Regions from separate parts of the Paenibacillus sp. J22R160 genome, predicted to be linked through region 1. Evidence: riboswitches for the same ligand, from Rfam matches in the RefSeq annotation. Region 1 holds a riboswitch; each other region holds the start of a gene.
What was found. A riboswitch is a leader RNA that binds a small molecule or an ion and turns the genes downstream of it on or off. The one in region 1 is predicted to bind cyclic di-AMP.
Positions count from the first base shown of each region.

Region 1 (7,629 bases):
AAAAATACGCTGATCACGCAAGACCTCGTGAAAATGCAGTTCAAAGGGCCAGGAACGTTGGGGCTTTTGACCGCTGGTCCCTTGTATCAGATGGCGTTGGATCCGAAGCAGCCTTTATATGTAGATATTAGCTGTCTTATTGCGTATCCGCGGAATGCGGAGCTGCGACTTAGTGTATATGGCAATACCTTAGCGAGTCAGCATATGAATTACCATTGGGAGATGACGGGGCATGGACATGTGCTGCTGCAGCCATGCAAGTCGGATCGCAAGTTGGATGAACATATGAAAAATGACAGCTTGTTGCGGAGAATTGCCCGGGAAGTGCTGCCTTTTGGCGGTATTTTTATAAAATAATGCATTGGTAACAAAAAACATTTGCATTTGTTCTCAAATCCTGATATATTATTCCTTGTCGCCTCTGGGAAAGAAATCAAGTGACATGCATGATATACCGTGCGGAAGTGGCTCAGCGGTAGAGCATCGCCTTGCCAAGGCGAGGGTCGCGGGTTCGATCCCCGTCTTCCGCTCCATATTTTAAGCGCCCTTAGCTCAGCTGGATAGAGTATTTGACTACGAATCAAAAGGTCGGGAGTTCGAATCTCTCAGGGCGCGCCATTTTTATTAAGTTACAAGCGTTTCGGGATGTAGCTCAGCTTGGTAGAGCACCTGCTTTGGGAGCAGGGGGTCGCATGTTCAAATCGTGTCATCCCGATAAATACGCGGGTGTAGTTCAATGGTAGAACTTCAGCCTTCCAAGCTGGTAGCGTGGGTTCGATTCCCATCACCCGCTTCACACAAAGAATGAGTCACCTTCGGGTGGCTTTTTCTTTGTTACGGGGAAGGAAGAGAACCCCAGAGGGTTCGACCGCCCGTGAAGACAACTTGAGTAATCCTGTGTAGGGGAGAGGGAACTGGAGTCCGCTATTTCGGACAAATCGACCTGTTTCCCCGACTAAGGGGAACTACAGGGCGTTATTTGTTCTTTTAGGCGAGTTTATTTCCATAAGCGGCGTATTAGCGGACCATAGTTCCCACGAATCGGTGATTGTACCGTTTAAAAAGGTAAATAGAGGCCATGTAGTTCCGTTTGCAGCTAAGGAAAGCTGCACGGCTGGATGCCTGAGCTCGCACATTTCTTGGCAAAAGCAGATGAAAGCGGTATACTTATTTTGTTAACGTGTGCATTATCGTGAGACGATATCAATGAAATGAGGTCGACGACTATGAAGGCGAAAAAGCTTGGAAATGCGGGTTTTGACATCTCAAACATAACCTTTGGCTGTTGGGAGCTCGGAGGAGGTCCATGGGAGTTCACAAACGACCAAAATAATATCGAGCTCATCCGTAAAGCATTCGAGCTGGGTATCACAACGTTTGATACGGCTGAAGGTTACGGCAATGGACACTCGGAAGAGATCGTTGGCGATGCTTTGGCAGATATACGCAACCAATGCATCATTACGACGAAGGTGAGCCGAAGCAATCTAGCTCGTCAAGATGTACGGAGATCAGCGGAAAACAGCTTGAAACGGCTGAAGACAGATTACATAGACGTGTATTACATCCACTGGCCGAGTTTTGAGATCCCGGTGCAGGATACACTTGCTGAATTTGTGAAGCTCAAAAAAGAAGGCTTGATTCGTGCCATCGGTGTTTCGAACTTCTCTTTGGAGCAGCTGAAAGAGGCAGTGAATTATGCGCAAATCGATGTGATTCAGCCAGAGTACAGCTTGCTGCACAGAGCCATTGAGCAAGAGATCTTGCCTTTTTGCCAGGAACATAACGTTGGTGTGATGAGCTATAGCTCGATCGCCAAGGGGATTCTGACAGGTGCTTTCCATCTCCATGGAAAGACGTTGAAAGAAGGAGACTTCCGCAAGGAGAGAAGGCTGTTCCTTCCGGAGCATCTGGAGGCGGAGAAAGAGCTTTTAGCTGTCATGAAAGAATTGGCTGATTCCAAGGACGCTAACGTGACTCAGATCGCGATTGCATGGCTGCTGCACCAGGAAGCACTTACTTCGGCTATAATAGGCACACAGGATGAGCATCACCTTGCAATTAATATCAAAGCAGCCTCATTATCATTATCCGCCTCAGAGCTGGAAACTTTGAACATAGTCAGCGATCGTGCGCTGTCAGTAATTGGCTACTCTTAGCAGCAAAACCACCCGACGGGGTGGTTTTTTTGTTGCGTATTATGTTGAGTGAGATGTATGCATTATGCGACAACTTTCATTGGTAAAACTTACCGTTTTGCAAAGGTTGTACGTACCAATTAAACTATGATAGTCTAACATAGACAAAAAATGCCGAATCTCGGAGCATCAAAAGCTCTGGTACGGGGGACTTCTTTATTTGGGGTGAATGAGCGCTGCTAGCTGAGCGTACTAGGGAAAACCTCTTCCCGAACCCGTCAACTAACCTCGGAGGCGTCAAGGAGGCAAGATTTTGAAATCTTTTTTTTCGCGTCTTATTTGTTCATGCGCAATTTTATGCGCCGCAGTACCGATGTTTACAGCGCACTCCGCTCAGGCCGCTTCAGCGCCTACGGACCGACCTGTAAAAGTTCAAGTCAATGATGAGCTGCTGAAGTTTCCGGAAGTTCAGCCTTACATTGATGACAAAGGCATCATGCAAGTTCCACTCCGGGTGTTATCTGAGAAGCTTGGCTATCAGGTAAGCTGGGAGAAGCAAGAGGATCAAATCGAGGTCACACTGGTTAACAAGCAGCAGTCAATCTTACTGGTAACAGAGCAACAACAAGCGCTAGTGAACAGTAAGAAGATCAGCTTGGAAAGCAGTCCAACCGTGTACCAAGGGAACACTTATGTTCCACTGCGTTTCATCACGGAAACCTTCGGTTCACCAATTGAATGGAATGAAGCCAACCAGATCGCGATTGTGGATGTGGATGGAAAATCGCACAAACCAGCTTGGATTGCACCTCCGCCAGCCCCTAAGGTTGCCGCTCCCGTAGCTCCTGTTGTTCCGTCTGTGAGTGAGCAAATTATTCAAACGGCAAACTCCTATATGGGCGTGCCTTATGTATGGGGCGGTACAACACCGAGAGGATTTGATTGCTCTGGTTTTGTGCGGTTTTTGTATCAAGCGAAGGGGATCGACTTGCCTCGCACCTCAGCGGAGATGCACAGTGAAGCAGGTACGAAAGTCACGGATTTGAAAGCCGGAGACTTAGTGTTTTTTGCTTCAAAAACAGTGAATCACGTGGGCATTTATCTTGGTAATGATCGATTCATTTCAGCGACTACATCCAGAGGCGTGGCTGTGGATAGCCTTTCGAGCGCTTATTGGAGCGCAAGGTATGTCGGAGCGAGAAGAGTTCTGTAAGGATAGGTCTATCGAACACTTGTTTCTATGTTCTTTCGAATGAAAGGCATAGAAGGCAGGTGTTTTTTTTCGTTCGCAGAATAATGCGATTTTTATCGAAATTTTATGGTTTTTAGCCTATAATGAAGAAATGTTTGGAAGATAGAAAGAGCAGGTGAACACGAGCACATGCAATTAGGTGTCTGGAAGAGCTGGTTTCATAAAAAGAGACATTCGAGTATAGCAGATAGCATGTATTCCGTGGATAAGGGTCCTGCAATGCCAGGTGAGGTTCGGGAAGTTATTCAGCAGTTTTTCCATACGTACAATCATTTCAAAGGGGCAAGAAGCCTGCAAACGGATACGTTTATAAAAGAAGTATTTTACGCAACGAAGCAAGATCCGAGAGATCAACGAACAGTGGAAGAAATGGAAGCCTATATTCAACACAAAAATGTGCTGCGATTGCGCTTGAAATCTTATGTAATCGATGAGTATCTAAGCCTAGGCGAAAAAATCTGTATGATTGGTGTTACGCGGGAATTTAACAACAATCACAAGAATCGCGTCTTGTATTTTCTAATTAAAGAGGACAAGTCTTGGAAGTTTCACCATATCGCAAGATCACATCATGGCAAGATTTTAGATAAATTTCAAATTAAAGAACAAACCGGATTCGTCGTAGGCAACGATAAAGCTGCGCTCCTGTTCCTCACACACTCCAATTCATTAGACGCCTCCACGTTTATAACGGGAGATTACGTTCATGCTGAGGGGTATTTGGAAGTGGAACAAGAGCCGAGCAACCATTTGTACTATCGGGTTGTACGAATGAATCGTGTTCACTAGAACGATAAGATCATGCCACAAACCGTGAGGGTAAGCTTTGCTCTGTCGAGTAACGCTTATTTGGCGCTTCTCCAGGGGCTACCTTCCACTTCTTTTTAATTCACGAAGCGAATAAAAGGTGCCTCTCCAGTAAATGCCGCCTTGTTTCCAAGTAAGCCAAACAGAGCGAACCATCGTGTAAACAAGCAGCGAAGCGCTGACAGGAAGCAGATAGGCGGAATCACCTCTGAGGCTCATTAATCGGGACATCAGCTTGCGATACAGCCAGATTTGCAGGATAACAGCAAGGGCATAGACGGCTCCGCGCCAATCCCAGAGGAAGAAGAGGCCAAGCCACGGGCCTATAAAAAAGCCGATCTGTCCCAAACAAGCGAGCAAGGCGACGAAGTAGCTGTAGCGAAAGCCGGAAAAAAGGTTTTTTTCCAGTCCAATAACCGCCTCTTTGAGCGAACGATACCATTCCACTTGAAGCAGGTGTTTGGCGGACAGCACTCTTTGGCGGTAACCTGCTCTCTTAAGGAAGATACCTAACTGCAGATCATCATCAGGTCTTAGCGCGATCGCTTTATGCCTACCAATCGCTTCATAGGCGCTCCGGCTTACCATATTGAAGGCTCCGATCCCGATGCCCGGCCCCTTAGCGGTGTCGACATTCGCACGCCAAGGTCGAACGAATAAAGAAAAGGAGAACAGAAAGAAATGGACGAACCCCTTGAGTAAAGCGCCTCGTGCGATCATATTCGGGGTTAGTGTGAGATGGTGCACATTCTGTTCCTTCATATATGTAACCGCATCGGATATCGTACCCGGGGCAAAAAGAATGTCCGCGTCTGTAAACAGCAAGTACTGTCCTCTAGCTTGGAGATACCCTTGGTATAGCGCATGGTTTTTGCCAAGCCAACCATCTGGCAGGTGAGTGATGTGAATGATTTGCAATTTGGTACGGATGTCTTTCTTGCCTTCTGACCATTTGCGAAGCTCCTCCAGGCGGACGCCAGTAGCATCCTTGGACCGATCATTCACGGCGATGATCTCGAGTCGAGGGTAATTTTGGGAAAGTAGATGCCTGAGGGTTTCGCTGATTGACGTTTCCTCTTCTTTGGCTGCGATGATGACGGATACGAGCGGAGGCTTGTCCGGGAAATGGGTGGAGCTAGACTTAGGCAGCGTTCGCAGGTAAGGCAAACCTTGTAACACATCCACAGTGACGTATAACCAATACAGGAGGGTCAGAATAGCGATGATGCCGAGAGTGGACACAGGATACCTCCTTATGGAAGAATAGAAGTTGATCGCATTATATCATTCATCCTTGATAGGGGGAAATTTTGCTGGAAGCTTGTAAGAGGAGGTAATGATAGATGGGGGAAACGTTAGATACAAGGGAGCAATTTTGGAAAAAAATGAATGGCGAGCAGTTGGCTTTCTTTCTTGAAACCATTGGTAAATCATCTGAGATGGAGCCGAGCGCGCTCTGTTTTGTATGTATTGGGACAGATCGTTCAAGCGGCGATGCCTTGGGACCGTTAGTAGGAAGTAAGCTCGTCCAATTTGGATATCCTCATGTCATAGGGACGTTGGAAGCACCTTGTGATGCTAGTAACATCGCGGTACGGCTGCAGGAAATTCCGCAGGGCAGTGTCGTTATTGCGATAGATGCTTGTTTGGGCCAGAAGTTGTCGGTAGGTATGTACCAAGTATCGAATCAGCCCCTAGCGCCAGGCAAGTCGGTTGGCAAAGATTTACCGCATGTTGGTGATTATACAATTGCCGCAATTGTCAACGTGGATGGCCCTAGGCAGTATAATATTTTGCAAACGACGTCGCTTTACAGGGTTATGAATATGGCGGATGAAGCGGCGAGAGCGATTCGGCATGCATTTCCCCTCGCATACACAGAGTGAGTAACAGAACGGAGTGATGAAATTGGGACCAGGCGGTGGAGGACGTCTATCTGATAGGGATAGGCCAAAGGCAAAGCTGAAGGATGTTTCGGTTAAAAGAATTCTGACATTGTTCCGGGGATACTGGGGACAACTACTAGGTATTATCGGGCTGGCGCTGCTTGCAGCAGTGGTCGGATTGATCCCCCCTTTGGTCATGAAGGAGATCATCGATCAGGCGATTCCGCAAGGAAGTATGAAGCTGCTAGCCGAGATGGCGATGCTCATGCTGCTGCTCCCAGTCGTGAGCGGTGTGCTGGGCGTATGGCAAAATCATCTCAACACAAAAGTAACGCAGGGGGTTATTCGGGATTTGGGGCTGACGTTATTTCAAAATTTGCAGCGGCAGTCGATGGCGTTCTACACGGATGCCAGATCAGGCGAAATCGTACAGCGGATCACGGGGGATGTGCAGGCCGTTCAAGGGGTTGTAACCTCGCTTGTGGTGTCTTCCATCACCCAGCTAGTCATTGTTGCGACAACGATTGGAATATTGTTTGCTCTTGATTGGAAATTAGCCATTATCGCTGTGCTGATCCTTCCTCTTTTTATGATGCCGGTTAAAAAAGTATCCAAGCTGCGCAAGGCACTCCGCATCGAAACACAAAAGGTGCGATCGGATATTACCTCGCAGCTAAGTGAAAACTTCGGCATCTCCGGAGCGTTGTTGACCCGTATTTTCGGCAGGGAGCGGCAGCAGGAGGCTGAATTTAAGGCGATGAACCAGAAAGTGATGGATCTGGAGCTGCGGCTCAATCTAGTCGGCCGCTGGTTCGGGATGGCGACGAGTACGCTTGGACCGCTAGGTACAGCCATCATTTACTTATATGGCGGTTTTTCGGTTATCTCCGGCAGCATGTCACTCGGGGCAATCGTAGCTTTCTCGGCCTATCTGGGCCGCTTGTATATGCCTGTAGGCACGCTGCTGAACCTGCAGGTAGAAGTAGGGACGGCGCTGGGCGTGTTTCAGCGGATTTTTGAATACCAGGACATGGTACCCGATGTCATGGATGCTCCTGATGCGCGGCCGCTGAGCCAAGTGGCGGGGCGAGTGGCTTATAAACGGGTCTCCTTCGCTTATAAGCCAGGGCAGTACGCGCTGCGGGACGTCACATTCGAGGCGCAGCCGGGCGAGATGATCGCGCTCGTCGGGCCGAGCGGGGCCGGCAAATCGACGCTGATCGGCATGATCGCGCGGCTGTACGACCCGACGGAGGGGATCGTCGAGGTCGACGGCGTGGACGTCCGCGGCGCTCGGCTTGCTTCGCTGCGCGCGCAAATCGCGTACGTGACGCAGGAATCGTTTCTGTTCCACGCGACGATTGGCGACAACCTGCGCTTCGCGCGGGAGGACGCTACGCGTGAGGAGATGGAGGCCGCGTGCCGCCAGGCCTACATCCACGATTTCATCGTGTCGCTCCCCGAAGGGTACGACACGATGGTCGGAGAGCGCGGGCACCGGCTCTCCGGCGGCGAGCGCCAGCGGATCGCGATTGCTCGCGCGATC
Region 1 covers NZ_JCAUAU010000018.1:3,474-11,102, forward strand. Annotated here, with positions in the region: gene AC58UW_RS25790 (AIM24 family protein) at 1-357, shown strand, start outside; tRNA gene AC58UW_RS25795 (tRNA-Gly) at 459-533, shown strand; tRNA gene AC58UW_RS25800 (tRNA-Arg) at 542-618, shown strand; tRNA gene AC58UW_RS25805 (tRNA-Pro) at 642-715, shown strand; tRNA gene AC58UW_RS25810 (tRNA-Gly) at 723-793, shown strand; gene AC58UW_RS25815 (aldo/keto reductase) at 1,227-2,159, shown strand; cyclic di-AMP (ydaO/yuaA leader) riboswitch at 2,301-2,450, shown strand; gene AC58UW_RS25820 (C40 family peptidase) at 2,452-3,351, shown strand; gene AC58UW_RS25825 (hypothetical protein) at 3,583-4,179, shown strand; gene AC58UW_RS25830 (glycosyltransferase family 2 protein) at 4,258-5,439, opposite strand; gene yyaC (spore protease YyaC) at 5,541-6,083, shown strand; gene AC58UW_RS25840 (ABC transporter ATP-binding protein) at 6,193-7,629, shown strand, end outside.

Region 2 (7,629 bases), on a different contig from region 1:
GGGTTATCCTATGGCAGGGCTGGGCATTTGGTGCGGGTTATTTGCATCCGTGCGCGCGAAGCGCAGTCGACAAGCGCGCGAATTCTTCCATGCTGAGCGTCTCGCCGCGGCGCGAAGGCTCGATGTTGATAGTCTGGAGCAGAGCTTCCAGCTCCGGTTTGTTTTCTTTGGTAAAGAACCGCGCAGCCAGGTTGTTGTATAAGGTTTTGCGACGTTGGACGAAAGAAGCCTGGACGACGGTGAAGAAGAAGTCCACGTCCGCCACTTCGACCGGCGGGGTTTTGCGCACACGCAGCCGGATGACGGCAGAGTCAACGTTCGGCTGCGGCACAAAGACGGTGCGCGGCACGATCGTGACAAGCTCCGGCTCGCAGTGGAACTGCACGGCAATGCTGAGGCTGCCGTAATCTTTGGTGCCCGGGCGGGCCGCCATGCGGTCGGCAACCTCTTTTTGAATCATCACGACGATGTTCTCCAGGGGAAGCTTCTCTTCGAGAAGCTTCATAATAATCGGCGTCGTGATGTAGTACGGCAGATTGGCGACGACACTGACGCCATCAAGCCCGTCAAAATGCTGCCGGAACAATGCCGGCAGGTCGGTCTTCAAAATATCGCCATGCACGACACTCGCATGGGGATAAGGCTCTAGCGTCTCTTCTAGGATAGGCAGGAGACGCTGATCGATCTCCACGGCCAAGACGCGCCCTGCGAGCTTGGCCAGCTGCTGGGTGAGCGCCCCGATGCCAGGGCCGACTTCCAGCGCGCCTTTGTTAGGCCCAAGCTCAGCAGCCGAAACGATCTTGCTCAGGATGTTCTGGTCAATCAAGAAGTTCTGACCCAAACTCTTTTTGAGCACAAGATTGTGCTTTTTAATCATTTGTTTCGTCTTACTAGGTGTTGCGACATCTTCTGCTGTTACAATCACTTCGTTGCCGGGTATAGTCATTTTGTAGCCCTCTTTTATCTATAGGTTCTGAATTCCACTATATTTCACGATAACTGCGGTTCCAGCTGCTCCAAGGCAGCTTCAAATTCCTCACGCGAGATCTGGAACATCGCACATCGCTTATAAAATTGTTTGCCATTGCAGTAACCGATGCCAAGCGCGTTGCCAACGACAAGTCGGCGGGAGGCTGCCTCCGGATGAACGATCAGACCGGCGGCTATGAGATCCTCCATGGTAAGCTGTGACACAGCCCCGTCGTACTCTGTCCGCAGGTTCTGGAGCGCTTCCCGGACAATCTCCGGCGCTGCGTTCTCCACGCCAATGTCGCCTTTATACTCAGCCTGCTGCTGCGTGATAAAAGCATGCTTGCAGCCTGGCACCTTGGCCGCCACAATCTTCCGAATCCGTTCACCTGCGTGATCCGGATCCGTAAAAATAATGACGCCTCTGCGCTGCTGCGCGAGGGCTATTCGCTTCAATACGGCTTGCCCGATGGCGGAGCCGCCTGTCTCTATCGTATCCGCCTCGACAGCTCGGCGAATAGCTGCCGTGTCGTCCTTGCCTTCGACGACAATGACTTCTTTAATCATAATCGGTTCCCTTCCCAGTACGCAGAAAAAGAAGAGGGGTTCCCTCTTCTTTCGCCCAGGCTGCTTGCCTGGCAACGTATATTGACATTGTTCCCGCTGAAATAGACGTTTACACGTTAATTTTCAGACGGCTTTTTCGGTCCTACAACATAGACCGTGTACCCTTGCTTCGTTCCGAATTTATTGGCGTAACCATGATCTTCAAAGTAGACATCGATCATTTGGCCTTTCACACCGCTACCGATATCTTCAGCACGACGGAAGCCAACACCCTCAATGTAAACCCACCATCCCAGTGGGATAACTTTCGGATCGACCGCAATCGTTCTGCCCTCAGTAACCGTAGTTCCTGTATACGTCTTACCGTACCCAGGAGAACCTTCGGATTTCCCTGTTGAATCGGCTCCCGCTGAATAAGCCGTGAGCTTCACATTCTTCAAGATTTGTTTATACCCGAATGTTACACCATTCTTAGAAACCTCATCCACACTAGGGGATGATGCCGATAGAACAACAACGGGATTCTTCGTGCCAACCGACACGACTTTCTTAATGCTTTGTTCCTGTACTTCTTGACCTACAACAGCTTCAGCAATTAACATGCCATCTTCGTAAGTCTTTTCTTTCTTTTTCAGAAGTACGCCCTCTTTACCTTCTTGAACGACCTGCTCTTTACCCTTAAGCAGCGATGCATCACTTTTCTTCTCCGTGTCGAATGCGATCGGCTCTGTTACTTCTTCCGTCTCTTTTTTCACACGGACGATTTTGATCTCATCGCCTGTGCTTAAAGAGGATGTCGGTTCGGGAGTCAGCTTATCGTGCTCCCCAAGTGCAATATGTAAACGTTGCAATGCACTTTCAACCGTTCTTGCAGTTGTGTAAACAGTGGTGGTCTTTCCATCAGCAGTCAATTGAATTGGAGAAGCGTGCTCGATGACGAATTTGTCCCCACCCTTGATTGTAGCTGTAGGGTCTGCAGATATTTCATCGTGTTCACCAATCGTTATGGCTTGTTCATCCAGTAGGCGTTGCAGGACCCATTGCTTCGTATGCACAACGGTTTCTTGTCCATTCACAACCACGGATACGCTCTTGGTAGCCGTACCGTACAACAACACCAAAAACATGAAAGTCATTGCGATTGAGATTATAGCCAGGCTTAAAATCAAACGCAAGTTTTCATGCTTCCATCGCAATGCGAAGGACATGCTGGATGATCGTTTTACATGGGTCTCGCTAAAAGAGATACTGCCCACTTCTTCGGTCCTCCTTCAAAGCCTCGCCGCCAGGTTACAGCATGATTAAATTTGACGCGACTAAGGTTTTTAATTTAACTTAACGTGTCGTCCATCGGCAGCTGCTTAGAAACGGCTGCATTCTGGTCGTCCCGCCCCGCTTTGCTATTCATCATCCTTTGAGTTCCGGGCTACGATTAGTCGTCCGAAGTAGTTATAAGTCCTTATGGGGACAAAAAGCCAGCAAGAAGAGGACTCTTCTCGCTGGCTTAGTTTGCATAGTAAAATACACAAATAGCACGCACGACAATCGTTACCTCTCTTACGCTTACGAGGTTAGCTGACGGATTCGGACGTGAGAGTCGCCCTACTCAGACGTAAACTTCCGTTAACGTCCAAGATTCACCCCTGTTACTCACTCTGTTCACTTCGTCAGCGATACCGCTTTATAAGCTTACAGTGGTTCCCCCGTTCCCATAATTGGAACTCAGCGAATGGAAAAATGGCAAATTGGTTATTAAGTTATTATGAAAAGTATATTACGCTGTTAATCTCTGCCTGTAAAGGGATTAACACCTACTAAAAAGGGCTAAATCAATTAAAAATAGCTTATTTTCGAAATAAAAGCACTTTTTATCTACATTTATCTCACTATAACGTACGATTACTAAGTTTCTTCGCGTTTTCACTCTTAAACTAGGCTTCCAAACTAAATTTGTTTATAATTATCAGGTATGAAACCTATGTTTAAATTCCAATAATTAGATATTTAGGGAGGCACTGAGATGGGGCCCATATTACAAGTCGACTCTTTATTCGGGGGATATTTACCAAATAAACCTGTTCTTCATGACCTCACATTTTCGATCCGTCAGGGTGAAATGATGGGGTTGATCGGACTGAATGGCGCAGGAAAAAGTACAACCATCAAGAACATTCTTGGTCTGCTTCAACCGCAAAGGGGTTCAATCCGAATTAACGGCTTGACGCTAGCCGAAGATCCGCTGCCTTACCGTGCCACTTATGCTTATGTACCCGAAAGTCCAGAGCTATATGAAGAGCTTACAATTCGGGAACACCTGGAGTTAACCGCCATGGCATACGGCTTATCGAGAGAAGACTATCTCTCCCGTTCACAAGCGCTTCTGGAGCAGTTTCACATGCAGGACAAGCTCAACTCCTTCGCAAGCCATCTATCCAAAGGAATGAAGCAAAAGGTCATGATCATGAATGCGTTCTTGATCGAACCTTCTCTCTACATCATTGATGAACCTTTTCTCGGGCTCGATCCGTTAGCAATCCGTTCATTACTGGAGTTAATGGTCAAAATGAAGCGACATGGCGCGTCATTCCTCATATCCTCGCATATTTTGTCTACGATTGAAAAATATTGCGATAACTATGTCGTCCTTCACAAAGGACATATGGTCGCTCAAGGTGATTTAGTCGAATTACGTCAGCAAACTGGGCTCCAGCAAGCGTCACTGGACGACATCTTTTATAAGCTTGTAAAAGGAGAACTGGTATGAAGGCGATGGACATGGACACCCGTGCCCTATGGCAGAAGAGATTTGAACATTATATGAAGGAATCCATGGGCTACCTGCAGTATGCAGCGCGCAGCAACTTTTTTGGCTTCCTGTTATTTCTTGTCATCCTTTCTTCCTATTATTATGCAAAAATACTACAGCGCCTTCCGACAGATTATCCTTATCTGTGGATCGTCCTATTACTGCTTGTACCTTTGTTATCCTCAAGCCCGATTCGCACACTAGTAAGAAGTGCAGACCGTATGTTCCTAATGAGGATTGAACACCAGATGGGTCCTTACTTCCGTGGCGGATTCATGTACAGCTTAGTGCTGCAAGCATTTTGGACATTTCTGGCGTTGGTTGTACTATGGCCCTTGTATCATCACTGCCTCGGTCATGCCGAACAGCATTTCTTATGGATGCTTGCTTCGCTTCTATTAATGAAGGTAGCCAACTTATTGGCTAGTTGGCAAGAAAGCCGATTCACCCATGAGCGTGCGAGAAGGGCTTCCATCACCTTCCGCTGGATAGCAACAGCCGCTCTGATTTCTCTGCAATTTCTTACAAGCGTTCTCTGGGCCAGCGGTGCTGCTCTTGTACTTACATTGGCTTGGTTAACAGCTGCGCATTACATATCCAAATACTATATCGGGTGGGACTATCTCATAGCGAAGGAAAGGCAGCAGCAGGCACGGCTTTATGCCTTTTTCAACTGGTTCGTGGATGTACCGCAGTTGGGAACGCGAATAGCCCGCCGAAGCTGGATCAGCGGGGTCACAAGATTTATTCCTTTTAAACAGGATGCAGCTTATCTGTACCTATATATGAAAACATTTCTACGAACGGAGCTATTCGCGATGGTATTACGTATATCCTTACTGGGCACATTAGCCATCGCCGTTTCAAGCAGCAGCACAGCTCGACTTCTCATCTTCTTTATCGCTTTAGTCATTTCCATGGTTCAACTGACGCCACTTGAGCGTTCACACCGCTATACCTTTTGGCTTGACATGTACCCGCTCAACCGTCAGCTGAAAGCCGGCTCCTTGGCCTTCATCATCTGGTCAGCCTTACTGCTAGAATTATGTATGCTCTCGGTTCCGTTATTAATTCGATCTTCACCTATCTACATTGTCGTACCGCTCATCGGTTTCCTCTTTATCTCGCTCAGCTGCGGAGTCTTGCTTCGACGGAAATTTGCAAAGAACGCTTTACTTGAGACCTAATAAGGCGATAGCGTTGTTTGTCGTTATTTCTGCAAGCTCTTCCAGACTCAAGCCTTTAATTTCCGCGGCCGTTTCGGCTACCAACCGAACATAAGCCGATTCATTGCGTTTGCCGCGGAAAGGATGCGGGGTCAAGTAAGGAGCGTCCGTCTCAATTAGCAAGCGGTCCAAAGGAACCTGCGCCAGCACTTCCTTGGGCTGCCTTGCATTCTTGAAGGTAACAGGTCCCCCGAAGGAAATATGAAAATTCATATCCAAACATTGCTTTGCGGTCTCCCAGCTCCCCGAGAAACAATGCATAATCCCCCCGACATCTGCCGCTTTCTCTTCTTTTAGAATGGTCAAAATATCCTGATGCGCATCGCGATTATGAATCACTATCGGCATTTGAAGCTTTCTTGCTAATCTGATTTGCTCCCGAAACACCCGCTGCTGTACATCCTTAGGAGACTTATCCCAATAGTAATCCAGTCCGATTTCCCCGATTGCCACCACTTTCTCATGCTGACACAGCGATTCAATCCATTCCAAATCTCCTGGCATCATGTCAATTGCGTCTACAGGATGCCAACCTACTGTTGAGTAGATGAAATCGTATTTTTCGGCAAGTGCTATTGAACTAGGAATCGTCTCTCGATTAAAACCAACATTCACCATTCTTGTAACTCCTGCATCGTGAGCACGTTGTATGACCTCGTCTTGATCTTCCTTGAACTGTTCCGCATTTAAATGTGTGTGTGAGTCTGTTAGCATGTTCTTCTCCTTGCTTCCTCTTATGTATTATTCCTGCTCGCCTAGCATCTCCCATAATTCCGGATACGCCGAAGCATTCAACCGCTCCAACAGCTCCTCGGGGTAATAGACATGATGCTTACCCATTTGAAAACCGCTAATAGACTGAACAATCTCCGATCGATGGGTGATTTCGGTTAACGTTTCCTTATGATCCAAAAGCAGGATCGGCAAATTATCCTCCGTCTCCCCCGGTCTGTACACATCATAGGATTGATTCGACGGGAAATCAATTTCCATGTAGTAGATTGGATCGAAGCCAACCTCCGTCATTACTTTCTCCATAAGCTGAATGATACGCTGATTCGATTGATCAAAGGTACTGTATTTATACAGTTTGCGGTCCAAGAATCGCTTGCACATATCAGCAAGAATAGGATCCTTCTCGCTCATCCAAAACGTTAACATCGCCTGCATCACAGACTCGTCCAGAAGCAAATAATCTTCGAGTGAAATCTTATTCTGAATCAGGTGCAGGATGGGATCCGTCATAAAACCAAACGTATAGTTATCTTCATATAAATGTTTGGCGCGCGCAAAGATTTTGTGCAGCAGAATTTCCGCACTCCGCGTCACCGGATGGAAATAGACCTGCCAGTACATCTGATAGCGTGACATTAAATAATCTTCAACAGCATGCATACCGCTTTCTTTAACCACAATATGCCCACGATAAGGCCGAATAACACGGAGTATTCGCTCCAGATCGAACGTCCCGTAATTAACCCCAGTGAAATACGCATCTCTTAACAGATAATCCATCCGATCGGCGTCCAATTGAGACGACACTAGGCTTACTACAATTTCTTCATTGTAAGATTTGCAAATGACACCCGCCACTTTTTTTGGAAAATCAGGTGAAACCCGGCGCAATACTTGATTGACCTCCGTATCCCCAAGCACGATTTTACAAGACCAATCCTCATGCCGTGTTCCGAAAGCCTTCTCAATCGAATGGGAGAAAGGTCCATGCCCCAAATCGTGCAACAGCGCCGCACAAAGACAAATCAATCGCTCTTCTTTTGGCCAATCTTCATACTGATGGCGTTCGAATTGGGAAATAATTTTGCGTGTGATCTCATACACACCTAGCGAATGCGAGAATCTGCTGTGCTCGGCACCATGAAAAGTCAAATAAGAGGTGCCTAATTGCCGGATGCGGCGCAGCCTCTGGAACTCTCTCGTATTGATCAAATCCCAGATCGTGTTATCCTGCACGTAAATATATTTATGGACGGGATCTTTAAAAACCTTCTCTTCCTTCATTCAATCACAACCTCTCTTTATTAAAATTCTACATCCTTTCGA
Region 2 covers NZ_JCAUAU010000028.1:50,975-58,603, forward strand. Annotated here, with positions in the region: gene rsmA (16S rRNA (adenine(1518)-N(6)/adenine(1519)-N(6))-dimethyltransferase RsmA) at 38-946, opposite strand; gene rnmV (ribonuclease M5) at 991-1,536, opposite strand; gene AC58UW_RS30710 (resuscitation-promoting factor) at 1,653-2,792, opposite strand; cyclic di-AMP (ydaO/yuaA leader) riboswitch at 3,082-3,274, opposite strand; gene AC58UW_RS30715 (ABC transporter ATP-binding protein) at 3,557-4,300, shown strand; gene AC58UW_RS30720 (ABC transporter permease) at 4,297-5,529, shown strand; gene AC58UW_RS30725 (TatD family hydrolase) at 5,515-6,282, opposite strand; gene AC58UW_RS30730 (HD domain-containing protein) at 6,310-7,587, opposite strand.
Region 2: it holds a riboswitch for cyclic di-AMP, as region 1 does, so the genes downstream of both, AC58UW_RS30710 (resuscitation-promoting factor) here and AC58UW_RS25820 (C40 family peptidase) in region 1, are expected to answer to the same signal.

Region 3 (7,629 bases), on a different contig from region 1:
CGGGAGTAGCGACGTGGCCGGAGTACAGGCGTAATGGGATGGTCGCGAAGCTGATCCTTCAAGCACTCAAGGTCATGAAGGAGCAAGGGCAGACGCTTTCCTTTCTATCCCCATTTAAGTTTGAATTTTATCGGAAATATGGCTGGGAGACGTATATTGATTACCTGAAATATGAAATTCCTGGGGATAAGCTTCCTAAATTTCATGCCTCGGAAGGCAGTTCTATCGTTCGTGTGACGAAGGAATGGGAGTTATTGAATCCTATTTATGAGCAATATGCCCAGCAATTCAATGGCATGTTGAAGCGGGACGCTAATTGGTGGAACAACAAATATTTTAGAAACAAAAAAGGTATGGTAGCCCTCTATGAAAATGCGCAGGGCGAACGGACGGGGTATGTTTTTTATCAAGTGAAAGAGTTTACGGCAATCATTCATGAGATGGTGTTTTTAGATGAAGAAACAAGACGTGGGTTATGGAAGTTCATAGCGGATCATGATTCAATGATCTCCAAGGTGGAGGTTAAAGCGCCAATCGATGATCAACTGACTTTCTTAGTTCATGACCCTAAGTTTAAGCAAGAGAAAATAACATACTTTTCAGCGCGTATTGTAGATGTTGAAGCTTTCCTTAAGCAATATAGGTTTGAACTGCGCAAGGAAGTTGAACCGATCTATTTGAGGATTTCTGACCCGCATGCTGATTGGAACGACGGCATTTTCAAATTACAATTTACAGACAACGGGGAAAAAGCGCAGGTAACCAAGTTAGCTGAGGGTGAGCAACTAGCTGATGACCAGCTACTGACCTGTAGTATACAAACGCTGACAGCCTTATTTATGAGTTATCAAAAAGCGGGCTTTATGGCTAGAATTGAGCGGCTTCAAGGCTCGAAGGAGCTAGTTACGAGGTTGGAAGCAGCTATTCCGCAGCGGACGACGTATTTGGCGGATTTCTTTTAGATGAATCAGTCCCGGTGTTCCGGGGCTGATTTTTTATTTGGAGGGAACTACAGTCCGCTATCTCTCGGAAAAGGATGGTTTTGACATGTAAGGGAAACTACAGTTCGCTATTTTGCCGATTTCACCTGAAAATTACATCATTGATGGCAAATAAGAGCCGGTAGCTCCGTTCCGAAAGAGAAATGCTCAATTTTCCTCCAATAGCGGACTCCAGTTCCTTTGAGGCGATTCGATCAAGTAGATTTGGAGAGCCCGGAGTTGCAGGGCAGTTTATGTGAGGCTCTCAGTAGCCGTATGTTCGCCAAAATTAAAAAACCCGTGATCATCACGGGTTTAGTTTGTACACCTTAACAGTTTGGAAGCCGAATTTGCGTAAAGATTGCTTGGAGCCTGGAACAAAAATATCAACGCGTTTACCTTTGATTGATCCGCCAGTATCCGTTGCATAAGCATACATGCCGCCTTTCGGCAGGCCGTTGAAATCATAACCTTCTATATAGAGCTTAGATCCAAGTGGAATAACAGATGGATCTACAGCAACGGTTCCGATTCCTAATGGATTACCCATATAATCCAAAGCACCAAATCCGCCATTTTCAGATGGATCTGCCGAGTAGGCTGTTGACTCAAATAATTCATAATCAGGTGCGTGTTGATGGCCATCTTTACTTAGAATCGCTAGTTTGCTGCTTGCGTCCCATTGAACGGGGATGTCGGAAGCATTGCTTAGAAAGCGAAGTGGCACGTATACACGCCCGTTTTGGAACTCGGCATGTGTGTCCATCTCGACACGCGTGCTATCGATTTCGGCCTCTTTTTGACCTGACACTAAGGAAATAGAATGCTTGTCGTTGTTAAGGGTGACTTTGATTTCGTCGCCTTCCTTTTGCCATTGTACGTCATAACCCAGCTTCTCTGTTACGAAACGGATCGGTACTTGTGTTGCATGGTTGTCATCCAAATAAGGTTGTGCATCCGGAAATTGAACCAGGTCATCATTGACTTGAACTTTCACGTCCATACTCGCGGCTGCGTAAGCATGTCCCGAAAATAGGGAAAAAAAGCCCCCTGCCAAAACTGTGGCGGACACAGCAAGGCATGTTAACCCTTTTGTAAACAAATTCAATTGGAAATCCTCCTTCAAATGAGCCTCCGAGGTTAGTTGACGGGTTCGGGAAGAAGGTTCTCCCTAGTCTGCTCTGCGTACAGAGCAAATATTCACCCCATGTAAATCGTCCCCCGTACCGGCACTTTGTCTGTGCACCGGACTCGGCTTTAAATATTTTATCATTGATAGAATAAGAGAAACAACACCCAAAATATGGTTACAGGTCTTAGTGCGTACTGGACTTAGGTCTAGGTACAAAAACAGTCGGGAGTCCGTTTTGACATGTTTGCATTTCGGCTACGATAGTAGCATGAAGATTACGCGAAGGGCGGTTGCAATTATGAGTATGAATCGATCGAAAAGCTGGGCATTCATTCTAATAGCAGTAGGCTTCCTCATTTGTATGCATCAAGTTGGTATGCATTTTCATGTAATGGGATTGTTGATTCCTGTGGTGATGGTGGGGCTTGGTTATGTCGGGATTACTAATGGAAAGAAGATTGGATGGGTTATTTTTGGAGTTGGCGCTTTGATTTTAATTACAAAATTATCTGGATTCCTCGCGATTGTGTTTGCTGTGTGGTTAATCTATTACGGCTATCGCATGCTGAAGAAGCAAAACGATTCGGCGGAGTTCAAACTTTAATCAATAGGAACTTAGGGGGTGTGGGATAATGAGCGTATTTCATCGTATTGGTAAAATGGCGGATATGGCCTGGCAGGAAGCAGCAAGCAAGCTGGACCTGCATGAACGGGGAGGTTGCCACTCCGACTCCGGACGCTCCGGAGGATCGCCGGGCATCGCCGAGCTGGAGGAGCGCTACGAGGAGGCGCTGCAGCGAACGATAGAGCTGCGCAAGCTAAGCGTCGACGCGGAGGAGATGGCACAGCTGCGTGCCGAGCAGGCCGAGCTGGCCATGCGCGCTGGCGACGAAGAGCTGGCGCGTCTAGCGCTGCAAGAGAAGCTGCGCTTGGAAGCTGCCTGCGAGCAGTACCGCGCGCAGTACGCGAGCAGCCAGGACGTCTGCCTGGCGCTCGCAGATGAGCTGGCGGCGCAGCGTGCCGGCCGCGCAGCAGGCGCTGGACAGCCGCGCAGCGGGCTGTCCAAGGAAGAAGCTCGCGAGGCATTGCGCGAGCTGGAAGCGACCGGCCGCGAGCTCGGCCGGGAAGCGCTGCAGGGCCTGCGCGTGGCGGGGCGCGTGTCGCGAGAGACGCTGAAGGAGGCTGGCAGCAACCTCCAGCAGGAGCTGCGCAAGCTTCAGCAGGATTGGCGCGACAAGAAATAAGCCTCGCGTGATTGTACTGCGCCGCGCAAAGCATGCGGCGCAGCCGAGTTCCGGCCTCCATTCCTCTTATCAGATCCTTGCTGGGCAAGGATTTGCATCTTGGAGGCTGTCCATTCTTATGGTATGCTAGGAATCTATAATGAACGAATTAATCGGCAGCCAGAGGAGGTGCAGAGATGGGCGAAGAAACCAAAAACAACCGCAACCGGAATACAGCCCTAGTGCTGATTGGCGCCGGTCTTTTTTTGCTTCTGGATCATACGATAGGCTTTTTCCCCATTCTTGCGATTATCCTCGTCTTGCTGGGCATTCATCGAGTCCGTTCCCGCAAAGACCGCAAAGGTTTTGTGCTCATCGGAGTGGGAGCAGTCATTCTGTTTGGCGATCATGTTACGATTGTTTTCGCTATTGTTTTGATTTCACTAGGGTTCTTTTTCATCCGTTCTAAGCAGGTGCATAAAGATGACACCTATATTCAGAAGCAGAAGCTGATGGATAGCGTCCGTCTGGGACGTGAGCCTTGGATCATGCGCAATAGTTCAACGTGGTATATTATTGGCGAGACCTATATCGATCTCTCGCTGGCCATTTTGGAGCAAAAGGAAACGACGCTTATCCTGCAAGGTGTGATAGGCGATGTTGATATAAAGGTACCAGATGATATTGGCGTTTCAGTAGGAGCTTCTGTCACCTTTGGTCAAATCCAAGTCGGCAGTGAGCGCGAGTCTGGCGTAATGAACAAATTGCATTGGCAATCGTCCAATTATGAGAGCTGCGACCACCGTGTGAAACTTGTGCTTTCTTATATCGTAGGAGATATTAAAATCAAAGTGATGTAACAATCTAGAGGAGGTTCAGCGCATATTGGACGGCTATAAACGAAGATTGACGAATATGATATGGCGCAGTATGGCTGAATCGATTATTTTTAGTTTCTTTGTATTTGGCGCTATCATTTATTTTATGAACTCACGTAATTTAATCACGCCATTTACGAGCTGGCAGGAAGGCGTGCAATTCGTTTTCATGGCCATCATTATTATCGGCGGCATTGGGGCTGGGTACGGTTATTGGAACAGCTCACGAATTACACGCCGGCTTGAGCCGCTTATGGAAACGATGATTTTGCTTGAAAAAGGGACTTTCACCCGCGAAGGCTTTCAGAACGGCGAAGACGAGATTGGACGCCTTGGCGAGCAGCTGGGTCGGATTATGAAGCGTTGGGAAGAGCAGGTTACATCGCTGCAGCGTTTATCTAACAATAATGCCGAGCTTGCGGAGAAAGCGAAACTGTCGGCTGTTATTGAAGAACGGCAGCGACTGGCGCGGGAGCTGCACGATGCGGTAAGCCAGCAATTGTTCGCGATCTCCATGACCGCAACAGCTGTTGGCCGGACATTGGACAAGGATTTCGAGAGAGCCAAACGACAGATTCATTTGATCGAGGAGATGGCATCTGTAGCGCAATCGGAGATGAGGGCACTGCTGCTGCATCTAAGGCCTATCCATTTGGAAGGGAAACGATTGTCCGAAGGGCTTGTTGAGCTTCTCAAAGAGCTGGCGGCCAAGGTGCCGATGGCAATTACATGGGATATGGACGAAGAGATTCGTTTAAATAAAGGCATTGAGGATCACCTGTTCCGTATTGTACAGGAAGCTCTCTCGAACGCATTACGTCATTCCAAAGCGAATAAGCTCGAGGTCAAGCTGCTGCACCGCGCTGACGGCGTTCGTCTGGCGATCCGGGATGATGGTGTCGGGTTTGAACTGGATGCGAAGAAGCTTACCTCGTACGGTATCGTATCTATGAAGGAGCGGGTTAACGAAATTGGCGGCTCCGTTGATATTATTACAGCACCAGATCGTGGTACGCGTATCGAGATTCGAGTTCCAATTCTAGCTACAGAAATAGTGGAAAGTGTATAGTGGGTTGGTTTTTGATTGTTGGTTGTGGAAAGACAGTTTTGCTGACGAGAGGAGAAGCAAATGGACGATATGATGATTAAGGTCTTGCTTGTCGATGATCATGAAATGGTGAGGATCGGACTTGCCGCTGTTCTAGGAACGGAGGATGGCATTGAAGTGGTCGGAGAAGCCAGCAATGGGCAAGATGGCATTCGGTTGGCTCAGGAATATCGGCCAGATGTCGTGCTGATGGATTTGGTCATGGAAGGCATGGATGGGATCGAAACGACCCGGAAGCTGCTGCAGCTGTACCCGGATTGTAAAGTCATTGTGTTGACTAGCTTCTTGGATGATGAGAAAATGTATCCAGTGATTGAAGCTGGGGCTTTCAGTTATTTGCTCAAAACGTCTCGCGCTTCTGAAATTGCGCAAGCGATTCGAGCCGCGGCCAAAGGGCAATCCATTCTAGAGTCTCAGGTTGCCTCTAAGATTATGAACCGTTTCAGACAGCCTAAGGCGGCAGCGGAACCGCATGAAGAGCTGACTGATCGGGAAATGGAAGTCCTGCGGCTCATAGCCAAAGGGAAGTCGAATCAGGAGCTGGCGGATGATTTGTTTATCGGTGTGAAAACAGTGAAGTTTCACGTCACCAACGTACTCGCCAAGCTTGGTGTGGAAGATCGAACACAAGCTGCAATCTATGCCTTTAAGCACGGCTTGGCTGAGTAGCAACAAGGGACAAGGGAGCGATAAGGATGAATTTTCTCAAGCAATTGTGGAGCTGGTTTGGTTCCATTGCCATTTCTTTTGTTTTAGTCGTATTTCTTGGCGTTTTTGTATTCCAATCGACGAAAGTAATGGGACATTCTATGGATCCGACGCTGCATGACAGTCAGCGCGTGTATGTATCAAAGCTTTCTCATACGTTCAATTATGAACCCAATTATGAGGACATCGTCATCATTGATTCTAGAGTTGATTTGAAGCGGACGTTCAAGAACGATCTGCTTGACAGCCCATTGCTTAGCTTATTTACAAAAGGCGATGATAAACACGTCTGGATCAAACGTGTAATTGGGAAACCTGGCGATCGTTTAGAGATGAAAGACGATAAATTGTATCGAAACGGCCAGTTGCTCGAAGAGCCGTACTTGAACGAGGCGATGAGAGCAAATGGAAACAAGCAGTGGACGGTTCCCGAAGATCACGTATTCGTGATGGGAGATAACCGAAATAACAGTATGGACAGCCGAGTCATCGGATACGTTCCGCTCGATCATGTCTTAGGTAAGAAACTCTTCTAAAATAAAGCGGCCCTCTGGGTGAGCATGCAGATGCATGAGCTCATTCCAGAGGGCCGCTTTTTTCACATTACATCTGTGTATCGAGCAGCAGTCCTCTCATCGGAACCGGTAAGTAAGCTTGGAGCTTTGAACGGTATTGCCCGTAAGGCTTTAGATCAGAACGAGACAGTTGGAACAGCGCTTCAGATGGCAATTGCTGCAGCTCTCCGAGGCTGTTCGCCAAGGTAGCAGCGAAGCTGGTGAGGTTGCTGAAGCTTTTTCGAAAGGAGCCAGAAAGGCTGTTAACCTGACCTTGCAGCTCGTTTTCTTGGAGCTCGAGGCTGCCATCATCGAGCTTGTTAATACCGATTTCCTTGAGGGAATACGGCTTAGCAGCTTGCTCTAGCCCGGCAAGAAGGGAACGATTCAGGTACGCAGGTGACTCCCGCAAGGAGGTCTGAAGCTCATTATATGTATCTACAAATTCACGGATAGGCTCTAGGTTGGTTTCACTATTGCTGTTGCCCGGTCTTGCTTCGACCAAGGATTGTGCGGATCGTTTGGCGTTCTGGGCAGTTTGAACGAATCCAGCTACTTTTTTGGCCGCTGATTTCGCGATTTGTTGATACGGTGAGCCCTCATAAGGCAAATCAAGAGGCACGCGAATCGTCGTAGATTTACCGCCTGCGATGCCGCGGATACCGCTAACCCTATAGTAATCCTTATGGGTTTGGTAGCTATTTACTGCTGTTATCGGAGGATAGGCATAGATCAATTCAATCACCCCTTTTCACTTAAGTCTAGTATAGCATTCGCAGGTATTGGGGTAAATTGGTACTTGCCAGATGAAATTGAGCAAGGAGCTGAGTCATTTCCGCCAGGAACAACATAAGATAGCATTATTGCTTCTTGTGGAGGCGATGCAGCATGATTCGCAAACGGTTAGCTGCTAATGACGATCGGGCAATTCATCGTTTGGTAATTGAACAGTTAGCACCTTTTTCGAGACAATACCAGTCAGGTATGACGATCAGCTTTTCGGAAATTCGTAAGCGGCTGAACCATAACAAAACGTTTGTGGCAGC
Region 3 covers NZ_JCAUAU010000003.1:728,224-735,852, reverse strand. Annotated here, with positions in the region: gene AC58UW_RS10440 (GNAT family N-acetyltransferase) at 1-962, shown strand, start outside; gene AC58UW_RS10435 (stalk domain-containing protein) at 1,288-2,088, opposite strand; cyclic di-AMP (ydaO/yuaA leader) riboswitch at 2,095-2,247, opposite strand; gene AC58UW_RS10430 (LiaF transmembrane domain-containing protein) at 2,417-2,716, shown strand; gene AC58UW_RS10425 (PspA/IM30 family protein) at 2,745-3,356, shown strand; gene liaF (cell wall-active antibiotics response protein LiaF) at 3,533-4,195, shown strand; gene AC58UW_RS10415 (sensor histidine kinase) at 4,221-5,282, shown strand; gene AC58UW_RS10410 (response regulator transcription factor) at 5,343-5,990, shown strand; gene lepB (signal peptidase I) at 6,017-6,565, shown strand; gene AC58UW_RS10400 (hypothetical protein) at 6,633-7,319, opposite strand; gene AC58UW_RS10395 (GNAT family N-acetyltransferase) at 7,472-7,629, shown strand, end outside.
Region 3: it holds a riboswitch for cyclic di-AMP, as region 1 does, so the genes downstream of both, AC58UW_RS10435 (stalk domain-containing protein) here and AC58UW_RS25820 (C40 family peptidase) in region 1, are expected to answer to the same signal.

Region 4 (7,629 bases), on a different contig from region 1:
TAAAGGTATCCGTGCAACAGATGAGGAAATGTTTATCTTAAGCTTAAGTGAAATTTTTAAAGCTATAGAAGCAAACATTGTTTTCTTTAGAACGATGCTGAATCTAAATGGTTACCCTCACTTTACAACTCATTTAAAAGAAGCACTAAAAGATATTTTTCTTTCAGGTATTGGTGGGCAAGAATATAATCAAAAATTTAAAATCGGGCTTGAATACATGATTTCAGGATTAGTAGCCGTGATTTGTATGTGGATTTCAGATCCAGAGCATTTGATAGTTGAAGAGGTCATCGAACATTTGAGCAAAATTCATTTTATTAATGTATTGAACTTGATAAAAAACATATAGCGCAATAGCCTAGGAAAAATACACTTTGTGCGGGGAAGATCCGATTGACGTACGTACTGTGAAACTACGGAAGCTTACAACTTCCCCTGTGAGAGGAACCCTGAACATGTTTAAAAAGATTGTCTGGACAATAGGAACCCTCGTCATCGCGAGTGGCATCGCGGTCATCCTTCTTTCCATGGAGACTGAATTAGATGACCTAGAACAAAGTCGATCAGATTCTGCTGTTGTGCAGACTCATCCCACGGATACTTCCTCACCTGCCAAGCCGAAACAACCGGATATTTTAACTTATTGGATGAACCAAGAGAAGAAATCCGCACAATCCGGATATGCAGTGGCCGCAGCTTCATACCGAGATCGGATCGCAGCTTACTCAGCCGGACTTCCTACGATATCGCCTTTAACTCATAATTGGCCGAACATCCAAGCTCCTTCAGCGACAATGGAGCTCTACCTCCGCGTTCCTTTGAGACAGGAAGCTTCCAGTCTTGCCAAGCATGAGCCAGCATCGGGGGCTTATATCGGTATGCTAGGGGCGGATCGCAGGGTTGGCTACGATGTTACGAAGATTGAAGATGTGTACGGACGGAAGCACGCTCTTTATTTGGCTTATGTCGGATGGCGGAAGGTACAGACCGATACGAATACCTATTTCCCCGCGCGGACTGCCGAAAGAGTAAAGGAGCTTGGCGGCGCACTCCAGATCGGTTGGGAACCGCGATTTGGCTTAGACGACGTGCAGGATGACGAATACGTCCGAAAGTTTGCTCGGGAAACCAAGGCCTCCGGCATTCCAATTTTCTTGCGTTATGCATCGGAGATGAATGGCGCCTGGGTGCCATGGCACGGAAATCCTCAGCAATATATAGAGAAATTCCGCCTCATTCACGACATTATGGCCGAAGAAGCGCCTAATGTTGCGATGGTTTGGTCGCCTAATTTCTCTCCGTCGAATACGATCGATGACTACTATCCAGGGGACTCCTACGTGGACTGGGTTGGTTTCTCCTTGTATAACACCCCCTACTCAGAGGATAAAGAGCAGCTTAAAGGGACCGTGATCGATACCTTCACCCCTCTGTACGAGCGCTATAGTCATAAACCTATTATGATTTCAGAGGGTGCAATTGCTCACACCTATCTGCCCACTAACCAAACTTACTGGAGCTGGGCCGAGGGCCAAATGGGGTACATGTACGGTTTGCTGCCGCGATTGTTTCCTCAGGTCAAAGCAATCACCTACTTTAACTTCAGCCGAGCACAAGCGATTCGAACGAATGGCACTTATGTGTACGATATCGGCGAGAATCCATTCATGGACGGCTTATATCAAAGGCTAATCACATCCGACTGGTTTTTAAGCAAGGTCGAGACAGGCGTTAACCCCATTCAATACCGCTATACGCCAGTTACAGGACTTTCTCTTCCTGCTGGCAAACAAACCGTTCTTGTCAATCCTAAGCTTGAGAACGAGCGGGGTGAACCCCCATTTGCTATCGCCATTTACCAAGGCAATCAATTTCTAGGCGTTAGTTATGAGGCTCCATGGGAAATAGAAATTCAAGTGAATGCTGAATCGGCGTCCGAGCCATGGTACGTACTCGCTTACAATGACAAGATGGCGTTGACTGCTGTCAGCAAAGGCGTTTTAGCTACAAATTAATGGCATCTTGCAATAAAAAGGCCTGACGGATCAAAGTCCGTCAGGCCTTGGTATTTAGCTGGAATCCCGCTAAGGCTTTGCTTGATGGAACTGGAGTCCTCTATCTGGACGAAATCCAGCTGTTTCCTCGATGAGCGGAACTACAGGGTCTTATCTCACCTCAATGGCACGTTTCTCAAGTGAAATTGACAAAATAACGGACCGTAGTTCCCCCTACAGACGGAAAATGTGCCTTTTCATTGAAATAGCGGACTGTAGTTCCCAACTTACTATGCGGACGAAGAACAATCGCTCATTCCTTCACGCCTTAGTAATCAACTACCTCAAAAGACAAGGACGTTTGTGATCAAATTTCCAATTTGGGATATAAAATTGCATAGCCAGCGCATCATCACGCGCTCCCAAACCTTCCTTATTATAAAGCTGATGCGCCTTCTCAATAGCGTCCATATCGATTTCTACGCCAAGACCTGGCTTGCTCGGAACATCCACCATGCCCCCAACAATCTGAAACGGCTCCTTGGTCAACTGTTGTCCTTCCTGCCAAATCCAATGCGTATCAATAGCCGTTATTTTTCCCGGCGCTGCGGCTGCCACATGGGTAAACATCGCAAGCGAAATATCAAAATGGTTATTCGAATGCGATCCCCACGTCAACCCCCAATCCTGACACATCTGAGCTACTCTAACAGAACCTTGCATCGTCCAGAAGTGTGGATCCGCTAACGGAATATCAACAGATTGCAGTTGGATCGTATGTCCCATCTGGCGCCAATCGGTAGCGATCATGTTCGTTGCTGTAGGAAGGCCTGTCTCACGCCGGAACTCGGCCATGATTTCACGGCCTGAATACCCATTTTCTGCACCACATGGATCTTCTGCATAAGCCAAGACATGATGCTGATCACGGCATAAGTGAATCGCCTCAACTAATGCCCATGCCCCGTTAGGGTCAAGTGTAATTCTTGCTTGAGGGAAACGTTCCGCTAGCGCAGTGACAGCTTCAATCTCCTCCTCACCGCGCAGCACGCCTCCTTTTAACTTAAAATCATTAAAGCCGTATCGCCTATGAGCTGCTTCGGCGAGTTTCACGACAGCCCCAGGTGTAAGCGCTTCCTCATGACGCAGTCGAAACCAATCATCCTCAGCATCCTCTGCGCCCAGGTAAGGTAGATTTGTTCTTCTCCGATCACCTATATAGAACAAGTAACCTAACATCTCTACTTTATCCCGCTGTTGACCTTCTCCCAAGAGTGCAGCAATGGGAACATCAAGGAATTTACCTAAGAGATCAAGAAGTGCAGCTTCCAATGCCGTAACAGCGTGTATCGTGATACGAAGATCGAAAGTCTGCAAACCGCGCCCTCCCATATCCCGTTCTGCGAATTGCTTGCGAACCTTAGTAAGAATGTTATTGTATTGACCGATCGATTGACCGATAAGCAATGGGCCCGCGTCTTCAAGCGTTTTACGAATATTCTCGCCGCCTGGTACTTCGCCAACGCCAGTATGACCTGCATTGTCTTTGAGAATGACGATATTTCGTGTAAAGAATGGAGCATGAGCACCACTAAGATTGAAGAGCATACTATCGTGTCCTGCAACTGGAATAACTTTTAGTTCGGTAATGATGGGCGTACTGGAAGTTTGGTTTCTCGATTGCTCATTTAGTAGTTCTTGTTTCATGGCTGGCCTCTCCCTTTCAATTGGATGTATACCGGTTGAATGAAGGTGAAAACTAATTAACTACCTTAGATTAAATTGTACCACGTCCTCTAGCTCCTAAGTACTTAAATACCTCATATTCACATATTTTTGTTAGGGAATAGTATGAGCTCGCTAGAGAGGAAGTTGAAATTATGGTTCATTATAAAAAAATGAAGATCGATGGCTGGGAACTATTTTTTCGCCAAGCCGGAAGTCCGTACAATCCAACAATCATCCTTCTTCATGGTTTTCCAAGCTCCTCCCATATGTTCAGGGATTTAATTCCTTTACTGGCAGACCGATTTCATGTCATTGCTCCTGACTATCTAGGATTTGGAAATAGCAGTATGCCTTCCGTTGAAGAATTTTCTTACACTTTCGAGAATCTATCTATTATGATTGAAAAGCTTATTAATAATCTGTGTATTTCTCATTATATGTTGTACGCCCACGATTATGGAGGGCCTATCGGATTCAGATTGGCTGTTCGCAATCCGCAACGCATTCTTGGGTTCGTTATTCAGAATGCCGTGATTAGTGCAAACGGATTAGGGAAACCGTTCGATCTCTTCAAAGCACTTTGGGCAGATCGTAATCCTGCAACCGAAGCGGCCTTTGCCAAGCTAACAACTTTTGATTTTACGAAAATGCAGTATTTAACAGGCGTGTGTCAGCCCTATCTAATTAGCCCCGATGGTTATTTAATGGACCAATTATTCTTAGATCGCCCGGGTAATGGCCAAATTCAGTTGGAACTGGGCTACGATTATCGCAAGAATGTGGAAGAATACCCTGTTTGGCAGCATTACCTGCGAACCTATCAACCTCCTACGCTGGTAACCTGGGGCAAAAATGATTTTATATTTACGTTAAAAGGGGCCCTTACCTTTGGAGAACTATCCAAGTGTGTGGAAACTCATTTTTTATGCGGGGGGCATTTTGTTTTGGAAGAGCAAAGCCAACAAGTTTCCGAGCTTATCAAGCGGTTCTTTGGCCGTATATATGCTTGGGGTTCCTTTACTTAAATAAACGAAAAAGGAGCTGCCGCCGGGCAAGCTCCCTTCTATTGTTGATAATACTTAAATAGTACTGCTGCTGATGTACTCTCTTAGGCATGGATACGGGCCACTGAGGATATGTGCCATGGTAACGATAAAGTTGTGATGATCCTCCAAAATTTGGGGAGAGGTGCCGACGCGATTGGCTAGTGATGGTTCAACCGCTGCTTCCTTTTCTGAACTTAGTTGGTTAAGCAGTTCGTTGTTTTGAGCTACCGTTCTGCAAATTTCCATTAAAGTCTGTGTTTCGACGCCTGATGGCTGGCAAGTCAAATTCGGAAAATGAATATTGAGCTCTTCCAACCGTCTTTTTAAATGAAGAATTTCATGTTGACGTTGTACAGAATCATTGGATCTTTTCACTTGAAAAAGATTCTTCAATCCTTTGGTCACTCTCGTAAGCAGCATGTCTAGTTCCTCCTATTTTCTCTAGAAGAGAAAAAGGAAGCGAGGGAATAGAACCACAAGTAACAGGGTTCCAATGAATGTTTCTATTCTTTTCTTTCTACGCTGACGAAGTTAGCTGACGGATTCGGGTTGAAAGTTAACCCTAACACTATGAAAGTGTACTCACCCCAGAGAACTTGGTTCCCCCGCTTCTTTAATCTAAAGAATTAAGCGTATTTTATCAATTTACTCCAATGTTACAAGAGAAGCAATAGTAATATTTTCTTATATATGCTATGTCATTAGTCATGTATCCCTTTTAACCATATCATTATTCGATCTACTACCTCCTTATATCTTTGCCCAACAAGCAGGCCGGTGTGTGTCGTATTCCAAAGCCCTGTATATTCCGCATGGAGATGTGCTGCTGTCACCTTTCCTCGCTCATCATCCTCCTCACAATTTACTGCTTTGATCACCAAGGCTGGGCTGGCCATCAAACTGCTGTCTACCGAGATCCCACCGTTTGCTTCCAATGAAAAATAAAAAGCGCTAAATGCTTTTGACGACTCCATAGTTACATATTTTCTCTGAAAATCAACATCATCTGCCGATTCATCTATACTAGTATTCTCTTCTCGGGTTGGCGCAGGCATTAAGATTCCCGGTGTCATCTGAGGCATATGTTTATAGGGTACAGATTCATATACTTCCTTGCTTATACTTGTATCGATGACCACCAAGCCTGCTAGTTTGATGGTTTCAGCCAGCTTTTGGCTTAATATGCCACCCATACTAAATCCTATGAGAATCGGTGGAACACTAATCTCAGCCAGAACCTCTTTCATATCCTCCAAATAATCCTCGAAGGAGACATTTGTCAAATCAAACACTCTGCTTTTGTAATGACCTCTCAAGTTCATAACATAGCATTTCCACCCTTCGCTTATAAAGTGAGGGATGTATTTGCTCCACATCCAACTTCCCGTGTAGGCACCGTGTACAAATAAAAGCGGAGGTCTTTTGGTAGCTTTCTCCGGAAGGCCCTCACCTTCGAATATTTCTAAGTAGAGATCATTTTCTCCGATATATTTCACCATGTGGTCAGGCAAATCTTTCGTATAGTCTTTCATAAAAAGCTCCTCTCGCCTTATAGTTTGACGTCAAACTATTTATCCAAAAAAAATTAGAAGTTGTGATATATTTTCATTAGAATTCTTAGCAATTCCTCTTTTTCTTTATCCGTAATCTCACCATAAAAAACGTTTAGCATGTCTTGTGAAATGGATTCAAATACAGGTTTCAGTTCCTCCCCCTTTGGCGTTAAGGAAACATAGACAACTCTTGTATCTACGGTGTCCCTTTCCTTAATCGTGTAACCGAGACGGACCAATTTGTCAACAAGCGCAGTCACTGTAGACTTATCTTTATCAATTTTCTTGGCAATCTCCGCCATAGTCAATCTTGGCGTCTTGAATAGAGCAAAGATAATATCACCATGTGAAATCGCAATATCATCGACCCCGTATTTCGCCATCTCGGATATAATAAACCGATTCGTCTTTTCTCTAATTTTGGATAGGAGTGATACAGCATCTCTAGGTTTCATATCTACATTATAGTTTGACGTCAAACTAATGTCAAATATAAATGTGAGGCAGCCGAACTAAGTTACCGGCTGCCTAGAGCTACTTTTCACAAATCCACTTTATAAATACAAGGAACTCCCTCCATATCAGAGGTAAATATAATAAACGAGCCATCAGGCGAGAAAGCCGGATGCGGGTGGGCATCCTGTGTGTTGCCGTAAGACTTCCAGCTAGTTCCATGGGAGCATAGTCGCTCTTCTTGCCTCAACTCTACATCCACTAAATAAATGAAATGCTGCTCAGGCAGTTGCCCGTCCCCTACGATCTTCGTGTGATTGGCATTCGAAATAAAGTGGCAGTACTTGGAGCAGTTCATCCAGACTTCTTCCGCTAACGTCTCCGAGTCCATGAAGCGGATGCTTTCATGATAGAGATCGTCCTTATGCCGATAAACATAGGCAAATCTGGAACCGTCGGCAAGCCAATACTCATGCGTGATGAGCTCATCATGCGTTTGTTCCTTGGCGCAGCGCAGCCGCGTCCCGTCCTTTTGGACCAGCCAGAGCCTAGCATCGATTAGATGCCCAGGACCTTCATGACAAAACAAAATAGTCGATGGATCGTTTGGACGAATTTGCGGATGCCCAAGCCAGCAATGTAGCTCTTCGTGCGCGATGTGGCTGGTTCGCTGTTCGATATCAAGGTAGATGATTCGGCAGTGCGGTTTCGCAGCCCATTGGGGCTCGAAGTTGGACCAGTCCCCTTTGCCTGGCACGACATCCTTTTCATTTATTTCGACGAGGACAAGATACTTGTCGTCTGAGCTGAGACCAGGATTCGCATTCGATTTCCACCCTGCAGGTGTCGTGTACA
Region 4 covers NZ_JCAUAU010000002.1:578,436-586,064, reverse strand. Annotated here, with positions in the region: gene AC58UW_RS06295 (TetR/AcrR family transcriptional regulator) at 1-349, shown strand, start outside; gene AC58UW_RS06290 (glycoside hydrolase family 26 protein) at 456-2,015, shown strand; gene gudD (glucarate dehydratase) at 2,334-3,701, opposite strand; gene AC58UW_RS06280 (alpha/beta fold hydrolase) at 3,875-4,747, shown strand; gene AC58UW_RS06275 (hypothetical protein) at 4,802-5,188, opposite strand; cyclic di-AMP (ydaO/yuaA leader) riboswitch at 5,273-5,411, opposite strand; gene AC58UW_RS06270 (alpha/beta hydrolase) at 5,470-6,267, opposite strand; gene AC58UW_RS06265 (MarR family winged helix-turn-helix transcriptional regulator) at 6,354-6,776, opposite strand; gene AC58UW_RS06260 (oligogalacturonate lyase family protein) at 6,863-7,629, opposite strand, start outside.
Region 4: it holds a riboswitch for cyclic di-AMP, as region 1 does, so the genes downstream of both, AC58UW_RS06275 (hypothetical protein) here and AC58UW_RS25820 (C40 family peptidase) in region 1, are expected to answer to the same signal.